Regions from separate parts of the Cupriavidus sp. 05N38 genome, predicted to be linked through region 1. Evidence: predicted binding sites of a transcription regulator. Region 1 holds the regulator's gene; the other holds the start of a gene.
What was found. The regulator FliA, encoded in region 1, starts transcription of late flagellar genes. The targets are predictions, from matches to a motif close to CTAAAGTTTNNNNNNNNNNNGCCGNTA.

Region 1 (4,408 bases):
CGCGCGCGGTGGTGACCGACCCCGCGCAGATCGCGGGCGCCGTGGCCGCCAGCCGCATCGCAGCGGGTTCGCCGATGCGCACGGATCTCCTGAAGAAGGCCATTGCCGTGCGGCAGGGACAGAACGTGACGGTGGTGGTCGAGGGGGATTCCTTCCAGCTCAGCAGCGAGGGCAAGGTGATGGCCGAAGCCGCGGTCGGCAGCAATGTGCAGGTGCGGCTCAAGAGCGGCCAGGTGGTCAGCGCGCTGGTGCGCAATGGCGACACGGTGGTGCTGCAGCAATAGGCTGGCGTGCCTGGGTAGCGCAACGGTCTCATGAGACAATGGCGCGCAGCGCTGCAGGATGTGCAGCCGGCATCCCAAGACCGGCGTCCGGCGGGCAGCGTGGCCGGACGGGTCCGTGAGCCGGGCCGGATGGACCCGGGGCGGCCCTAAAGTTCTGCCGCCACCGTCCGATAAGCCAGAGGTACCCAGCAAGGAATCACCGTGAAGATCAATCAGACCACCTCCTCGAGGCCGGGCGACGCCGGCGACGGTGCAACGCGCAGCGTGGCAGGCACCCCCGCCGGCCCGGCCGCCGCCCCGGAAACCCCCGGCGTGCGCGTCAGCCCGCTGGGCGCCCAGGTGCGCGAAATCGGCGCGCGCCTGGTGGAAGACCAAGACGACGACATCGATACCGCCAAGGTGGACGAAATCCGCCAGGCCATCGCCGAAGGACGCATCAAGATCGACCCCAGCAAGATCGCAGACGGTCTGCTGGCGTCGCTGCGCGAACTCAACGGCGGCGCCTGACGCTCGACACCGGCGGCAAAGCCAACCCACGACACTTAGGCAAGCCATGAGCCAGTCCCTGATCCAGAACCTCGCCCGGGAAACCGAGCTCTCCAAGGAATTCGCCGCCGTGCTGGGCGAAGAGCGCGCCATGATCAAGGCGGGCGACTACCAGGCGCTGGTCGGCCTGCTGGATCGCAAGGTCGAACTGGCCGGCTCGCTGCAGACGCTGACGCGCACGCGCGAGGCGCAGATGGGTGCCATGGGGATTCGCCTCGGTGCGGGCGGCCAGCTGTTCGGGCGCGAGATCGTGCCTGCCGTCGAGACCGCATGGCGCGACCTGCTGTTCGCCGCGCGCATGGCGCGCGATGCCAACGCCGTCAATGCGGCCGTGGTGGATGCGCATCTGGAGTTCACGCAGGAAGCCATCCTGGCGCTGCGCCACCGGGGCGAGACGGGCACGTTGTACGGCAAGGACGGGCGAACCCAGCAAGGTCCGCAAGGCGTCAGCCTGGCGGCGGGCTGAACCGGTGTCTTGTCGCCACGGGCTTTCGCAAGCCCGCGGCGAAATGCAGGAAAGACCGAACGAACAAAAAAAGCGGCTTCGCTCCCGGCAGGGAAGGCGAAGCCGCTTTTTTTTGTTCGGGCGCGGTGGCGGAGCCGGTGGCTTGAGGGTTGGAGCCTGAGGCTTGAGACTTGAGGCTTGAGCGGCTGCGGGGGCTTGGGAAGCGGCGCCCGGGCGGAAAGGCCCGGGCCGCCGAATCCATGCACCTGCGGTCTTACCTGTACCCCACCACCACTTGTCCCGACTGTCCCTGCAGGACGGGCGTCAGCGCGCCCTTCCCCGGTACCTGGAACGCGAACACGAATCCCCTGCCTGCGTCATCCCCGCTGAAGGCATCGGTGAGTCCCTCCGCCCCCGGCAGCAACACGCAGCGCTGCGCATTGCAGAGATAGGCCTGCAGATCGAGCGGCGGCGTGCGGGTAAAGCTGTAGCGCCACCGCACGGTGGTGATGGCGCCCTCGGCCTGCGGCAGATACCCGGTCGGGGTGATGGGCGCGGACATGGTGCGCAGGCCCTTGCCATACAAGGCGGGGCCACTCACGGAAGCCGACCACGAATGCAGGGTAGGTCCTGCCGGCGCGGCCCAGCCGTGGCTGCAGCATGCGGCAATGGCCGCCACGGCGATATGGCGGGACCTGGCTTTCATAGCAGCCCGCGCAGCTGCGAACGCAGGCGCGTGATGGCCTGGCTGCGGATCTGGCAGACGCGCGACTCCGTCACCTCGAGCACGGCGCCGATCTCACGCAGGTTCAGCTCCTGGTCGTAGCACAGCGACAGCACCAGCTTTTCCCGCTCGGGCAGTCGCTCGATGGCGCGTATCAGCGCTTCGCGCATGCCGCTCTCCATCAGCACGGTGAGCGGATTGCCGTCGTCGCTGACGCTCAGGTGGCGATCCAGGAAGTCTTCTTCGCCGGAGCGTTCGAAGTCTTCGTAGTGCAGCAGCTGGCAGCCATAGACCTCGTTGAGCAAGGTCTGGTATTCGTCGAGTGGCAACTCGAGCTCCTGCGCCACCTCGGAGTCCAGCGGCGCCCGGCCGAGCGTCTGCTCGAGGCCGCGCACGGTACGCTCGATGCGCCGGGTGAACTGGCGCAGGCTGCGCGATTGCCAGTCGTTGGCGCGCACCTCGTCGAGCATGGCGCCGCGGATGCGCTGGCTGGCATAGGTCTCGAAACGCGCACCGTGCGTATCCTCGTAACGCTTGGCGGCGTCGAGCAGGCCGATCATGCCAGCCTGGATGAGGTCATCGAGCTGCACGCTGGCCGGCAGCTTGGCCGCGAGTTGCAAGGCGATGCGACGCACCAGCGACGCATGCGCGGTCACGGTGTCAGTCTGTTCGAGCTTTCCCTGAATCGTATACATGGTGGAATTCTCGTGAGTCCTAGCTGGCAGGCCCGGCGCTCAGGCCAGGGCCGTGGCCGGCGGCGCCAGCGGCGCGGCCGGAGGGGTTGAACGGGCTACGGCTGGTGAAGGCATGGGAAGCGGCCAGCCGGCGATGCCGACGGCAAGACGGCGCAGGGCGGCAGTGGCCGGCGCCGCCGGATACGCTTCGACCACGCAGCGGCCAAGCGCCGTGCTGCGCTCGACCAGCGGATCGTGCGGCAGGCTGCCGGCAGGACTCGCGTCCACGCCGAGATACTGGCTGGCGGTGCGCGCAAGATTGCCGAGCACGGCGCTGGCGGCGGCGTCGCTGGCGGCGGCATTGACGACCAGGTGGAAACGGCGGCAGGCGTAGAGGTGGTTCAGCTGCTTGATGCAGGCATAGGCGGCCTTGATCGATGCCGGCTCGGCACGCAGCACCACCACCACGTTGTGCGCCATGCCGGCCACCTGCGACAGGGCGCCCTCGGCATCGCTGCGGGCATCGCTGAGCACGGTGCGGTAGCCATTGAACAGGCCCAGGTCGCCCGTGGCCTGCGGGCTGCCGGGCAGCACGCCGATGGTGCCCGCGGGACGTTGCCCCAGCGCGGCCTCCAGCGTGAGCGCACCGCCCAGCACGGCGGCCAGCGTGCCCTCGGGCGCCGCGCCGGCCAAGCGGGTGGCGCGCGCGCCAATGCGGTCTTCGTCGATCAGCAGCACGCGTTCACCCTGCATGGCGAGCGCATTGGCCAGCCCGAGCGCCACCGTGGTGGCACCGGCGCCCGCATCGCTCGCGACCACCGCGATGCGGCGCGTGGCACGCGGCGCCAGCATGCGCCGCAGGCTTTCGGCCTGGTCCAGGGCAAGTGAATTCACGTTTTACTCTCCCTGCACCTGCGCCAGCGCCTTGAACATCCGGCCACCATCGACGAAGCCGTCGGGCTCGGTGGCGGGCGCGGCCGGTACGGTCGGCACGGCAGGTGCGGCACGGCCATTGCGCGCGGGGTAGTTCTCCAGCACGTCCAGCAGCGCCAGCAGGCGGCCCATGCCTTCGACCAGCACGGCAGCATTCGGGGTCTGGCGCGCCGGCGCGCGCGCGGACAGGCGCGCCAGGAAGGCCGCGGCTTCCGTGTCGCCGGCCTGCTCCAGGCGCAGCGCGGCCACGGCCATCTGCAGTGCCAGCAGGCGCGCGCATGCCTGGTTTTCCGCCTGCGCGGCATCGTTGGCGCCGTCCTGGCGTTCGCCCTGGCCGAGATGGTCGAGCGCATGGCGCAGTGTGCGCAGGTGCGCCTCGCCGGCTTCGGCCCAGCGTGCCCAGCGCGCCAGTTGCGCGCCCTCGGCCAGCAGTGCGGGCTCGCACAGCAGGTATTGCACGGCCAGTGTCTGGCCGTTTTCACGGTCGACCAGGCGCGATACCAGCAGGCCGGCCTCGGTGCCGCCCTCGCTGCCGCGCGTGCCGCGCACCTGGCTTTCGAGCACGCGCACCGGCGCTTGCGCGATCCACTGCACGGCATCGCGGCCGCGGTACTCGATCTCTTCGAAGGCATGGAACGTCAGCGTCTCGGCCAGCGCATCGACCTTCAGCGCAACGCCGTTGCTGGCGACGCGCGTGGTCTTGCGGGTGGTGGTCAGCCAGCGCTCACCTGCCTGCTGCCAGCGCGCCAGCGTGGCCGCGGCCGGCATGGTGTCCAGCACATTGACCACGGTACGCGCGGCG
Region 2 (4,408 bases), on a different contig from region 1:
GATGGCCGCACCGGTGATCGGTGTCGAGTACCGCCGCGTGGGCGCGAGCCTGATCTATGTGCCGACGATGCGAGGCAAGGTCGACGGCTGCATTTCCTTGCAAATCAGGATACGGGTCTGGTAGCGCGCGCGTATTCGCACGAGGGCACGAGGGCACGCGGGTGGCCCCAGCGGCATCAATTGCGATGCGCTGCCCGATGCGATGGGTGCCTGTCCCCCGGTGTGGCTGGATGCCTCCGACCTTGCCGCAAGCCGCGAGGCGCGCCGCGAGGGCTTCTGCAGAAAAAAACGCCGCATGCGCAAGCATGCGGCGTTACGGAAGGAGGGCCAAGGGATGGACCCTCATCGGGAATACCACCCCCGGGGAAGAGAGCGGTATGTGGCTACTGTAATCACTGGCGCCACGCCAACCAATCAGCCGCTTCCTAATTTCCATTCGGAAATTTCGGCAAATCAAACCCGCGCGCCAAGTACCGGGGGGGGCATTGCCTACCTTGACGGCATTGCGCGCCGCTGCCGGACAACGCGCAGGACAAGGGGGAGAAAAAGGGAGAAGGAAATGGGGATCGCCCGCTGGCCGGACGATCCCGCTGCGAGGTCAGACCAGCGCGATGCGGTCCTCGACCAGCCGGAACTGGCCGCCCGGCTTGTCCTCCATGATCTTCATGGACTTCTGCCCGATATGCGCGCTGACCCCGCCGTGGATGCGCCGGCTCACCTCGATCACCGCCCCGGGCGAGGGGCGCAGCTGCTCGGCCAGCCTGGCCAGCCTGGCGTCCAGCTCGATGGAGTCGCGGGTCAGCTTGAACAAGGTCGCGCGCGCCTTCTCGCGCAGGTCGCCGACCGCTTTCTCGGGGTTCTTGGCGAAAAAGTTGACCAGCTGCTGCACCTTGGCCTGGTCGGTCTCGAGCTGGCGGCGCTGGGCCTCCGCTTCGGCCTTCTCCGCTTCCGCATAGGGATTGGTGCCGACCTGCACGATGGTGGCGGTGCCTGCGGACGCGCCGAGGGTGGCGGTGCGCACCGCCGCCTTGGCCCGGATGCGGCCGCCGGTGATATTGCCCTGTCCGCCCTTGGGACTGCCCGCGAGGATGCTGCGCCCGGCGGCCACGTCGCTCTGCCGGATGCCGCTTTCCACGGTGACATCGGTGCCGGCCTCGACCACCGCGCTTTCGATGAAGCGCGCGTGCAGCGCGCCCTTGCAGCGCACGCTCGCCAGCGCCGCCGCGCCATCGCCGCCCTGGTGCGCGCCTTCGGCCCGGCCGATGATGCCGCCCTTCACCACGACGTCGCCGCCCGCCTCGACATGCGCGGCCTCGATGGTGCCGCTGACGATGACATCTCCGGTCACCCGCACCGTCATGCCGGTCTTGATATCGCCGTTGACGCGCAGAGTGCCGTCGAAGGTGACATTGCCGGAATGCATGTCCACCGCTTCTACGTCGACCACCGGGCTGACCGAAACGCCATGCGGCAAYAGCGTCGGCGAGCCGGAGATCGCCGCCAGCAGGACGCCCGGATCGGCGGGATCGGGGGCCACGCCCGTCAATCCATCGGCATAGGGCGGATCGGCCGCCTCCGGCGCCGCCACGGGCTTGCCGAAGACGTCGACGCCATCCGTGCCCTGGCGGGCCGGGATGCGGCGCATCAGCGGCGTGCCCGGGTTGACCAGCAGCAGGGTCCCGAGGTCGCGCAKGTCGACGCGGCCACTTTCGTCTTCCGCCACCAGGGGCTTGCGCGGCGCCAGCAGGCTTTCGAAGCGCGCTGGCGTGCCGGGCCGCGGCGCGCGCCCTGCGGCGATCTCCACGCTGTCGCATAAGCCCGCCTCGAAGACCGTGCGCAGGATGTCGCGGTCAGGCTCGGCCACGATGCCGCGCTCGGCCAGCGCGGCGCGGACATCGTCACGCACCACCGCGCGGCCGCCTTGCGCCGGCAGCAGGCTCAGGCGCACGCTCAGCCCGTCGGCGCTGATGTCGATCTCGAAATAGCCGTCGGTGACCTCTCCGATCAGCGCCTGCACCGGCGCGCCTTCGGTGGCGCGCTGGCACTGCGAGAGAAAGCCGCCGACCGCGGCTGTGTCCAGCCTGGCCCCGCCCCAGCCTGCGGCGGCCAGCGCCGCCTCCAGTGCCGCGCGGTCCGGCGGCATCCGCCCCGGCGCCATGGCATAGGTGGCGTGCAGATGCCGCGTGGCCTCATCGAGACTGACCCGCAAGCCCCCTTCTACTGCGTCAACTGGGTGTTCTCCCCGACTTTCCATTCCGTCGTTCCCTCTGGTGGATCTGTCCGGGCGCGCGGTCCCGCCCGCTGCGCCACTTGCCATTCCGGGCCGCCCCCGCCGCGCGCTGACGCAGCCCGCGACCAAAGGGTGCGGCGGCATCGCCGTGGGTACCTGGGCTTCTGGCATCTGCCCGCGGGCGCCGCGCACGGGGCCCCGGGTTGTCTTTGCGCGCCGCTGATCTTTGTTCTTTCTGGCGCACACAACACCAACGGCGGCCTTGCGGAAAACTTGAGGGCCGCGCGCCGGGATCCCGCCGAAACCAGGCGGCAAGCAGGTGGCGAGCACCGGCATCCGCTGCGGCGGTTGCGCCACTCCGCCCGGCCGCCGGCGACTTTCGGTAAACTGCCGCTATTCCGGCGCCGCGTCGTCCGCTTTGGCGCACGCCCCACTGCCTCACCGCTTTTCCCAGGTTCCCCAGATGGCCCAGAAGTCCCCGGCGTCGAAGACGCCCGCCGCACCGGCGCCCAGCCCCCACGAAATCCGCCCCGGCCAGTCCGTCGAGCTGCTCAAGGCGCTGCATATCCTCACGCGCGACGGCAAGATGAACCAGGACAGCCGCCGCAAGCTCAAGCAGGTCTATCACCTGTTCCAGTTCATCGAGCCGCTGCTGCAGGACCTCAAGCAAGACCATCCCGACGTGACGCTGGTGGACCATGGCGCAGGCAAGTCCTATCTGGGCTTCATCCTGTACGACCTGTTCTTCAAGGACCACCTGGACAACTCGCACATCTTCGGCATCGAGACGCGCGAGGAACTGGTGCGCACTTCTCAGGAGCTGGCCGCGCGGCTTGGCTTCAAGGGCATGTCCTTCCTGAACCTGTCGGTGGCGGACTCGATCACCTCGYCGCARCTGCCGCCCRCCATCGACATCGTSACCGCSYTGCAYGCCTGCAATACGGCCACGGACGATGCSATCCGCTTCGCGCTGGARAAGCRCGCSAARTACATCGTGGTGGTGCCYTGCTGCCAGGCCGAGGTGGCCGGCGTGCTGCGCAAGAACAAGGGAAAATCGCTCGCCAGCCCGCTCACCGAGATCTGGCGCCACCCGCTGCATACGCGCGAGTTCGGCAGCCAGGTCACCAATGTGCTGCGCTGCCTGCAACTCGAAGCGCACGGCTACCAGGTCAGCGTGACCGAGCTGGTGGGTTGGGAGCATTCGATGAAGAACGAACTGATCATCGCGCAGTACAAGGATCTGCCGCGCCGCCGGCCCACCGAGCGCCTCAACGAAGTGCTGAAGACGCTGGGGCTGGAGGAAATGTCGGGACGCTTCTATACCGGCGAAAGCCACGGCGAGGCAGCCTGCGCCGTGGCGCAGTGAGTTTCCGGCCTGATGCGTGGCGGCGCCCGCCCGGCGCGCCGCTTCAGGCGCGCATCAGCGCCCGCCACCCCTCCAGGCCGAGCTTGCGCATGGTGTCCTGGTTGCGCTCGTAGATATCCGCCGCATCGGGAAAGGCCTCCACGGCACGCGCGATGCTGTCTTCGCGCAGCAGGTGCAGGATCGGATAGGGCGCGCGGTTGGTGTAGTTCTCGATATCGTCCGGCTCGGTTCCGTCGAACTGGTAGTCCGGGTGGAAGCTGGCGATCTGCAGCGTGCCGGCCAGGCGCAGGCTCTTGAGCAGGCGTTCGGCGAAAAACAGCGCGTCGTTGTAGTCGAGAAAATCCGCCAGCGCGTGCGGCAGGATCAGCAGCGTGGTGTCGGTCTCGGCCGGATCCGCCTCGGCCAGCAGTTTCAGCTCGGCCTCGAGGTCGGCCATCACGCCCTCGCTATCGGTGGCGCCGCTCACCGCGTAGCGGATCTGTTGCTTGACATGCACGGCCTTGGCGAACGGGCAGAGGTTAAGGCCGATCACGGCGCGCTCCAGCCACTGCCGGGTGGCTTGCAGGACGGATTCGGTGGACGGCGGAGCTGAAGTCATGACGATGGCGAACGGCGCGAAACCACCATTTTAGCGCCCGGCCCGCACGTCTCGCTCAGCGGCGCTGGCCGTAGATCTGCCTGGCAAGCGTATCGGCCTGGCGCATGGCCGCGTCGCGCTCGGCCGCGCTCAGTTTGCCGCAGACGTACTCGAGGTTGGCGGTATCGAGGTCGGTCACGCGGCGATCGCCGGACAGCACGATCACCTTGCGCCA

Region 2: a site for FliA is predicted at 2,482-2,508, ahead of AC1DK4_RS07435 (DUF342 domain-containing protein). Genes of this name have one in related genera too.

What each region holds. Positions count from the first base shown of each region.
Region 1 covers NZ_JBFTNF010000105.1:11,812-16,219, forward strand. The annotation lists gene flgA (flagellar basal body P-ring formation chaperone FlgA) at 1-284, shown strand, start outside; gene flgM (flagellar biosynthesis anti-sigma factor FlgM) at 486-791, shown strand; gene AC1DK4_RS38415 (flagella synthesis protein FlgN) at 838-1,296, shown strand; gene AC1DK4_RS38420 (flagellar protein FlhE) at 1,550-1,981, opposite strand; gene AC1DK4_RS38425 (RNA polymerase sigma factor FliA) at 1,978-2,694, opposite strand; gene AC1DK4_RS38430 (MinD/ParA family ATP-binding protein) at 2,734-3,567, opposite strand; partial or broken gene flhF (flagellar biosynthesis protein FlhF) at 3,571-4,408, opposite strand, start outside.
Region 2 covers NZ_JBFTNF010000007.1:73,101-77,508, forward strand. The annotation lists gene AC1DK4_RS07430 (hypothetical protein) at 1-124, shown strand, start outside; gene AC1DK4_RS07435 (DUF342 domain-containing protein) at 599-2,254, opposite strand; gene AC1DK4_RS07440 (class I SAM-dependent methyltransferase) at 2,694-3,596, shown strand; gene AC1DK4_RS07445 (DUF1415 domain-containing protein) at 3,640-4,194, opposite strand; gene AC1DK4_RS07450 (hypothetical protein) at 4,250-4,408, opposite strand, start outside.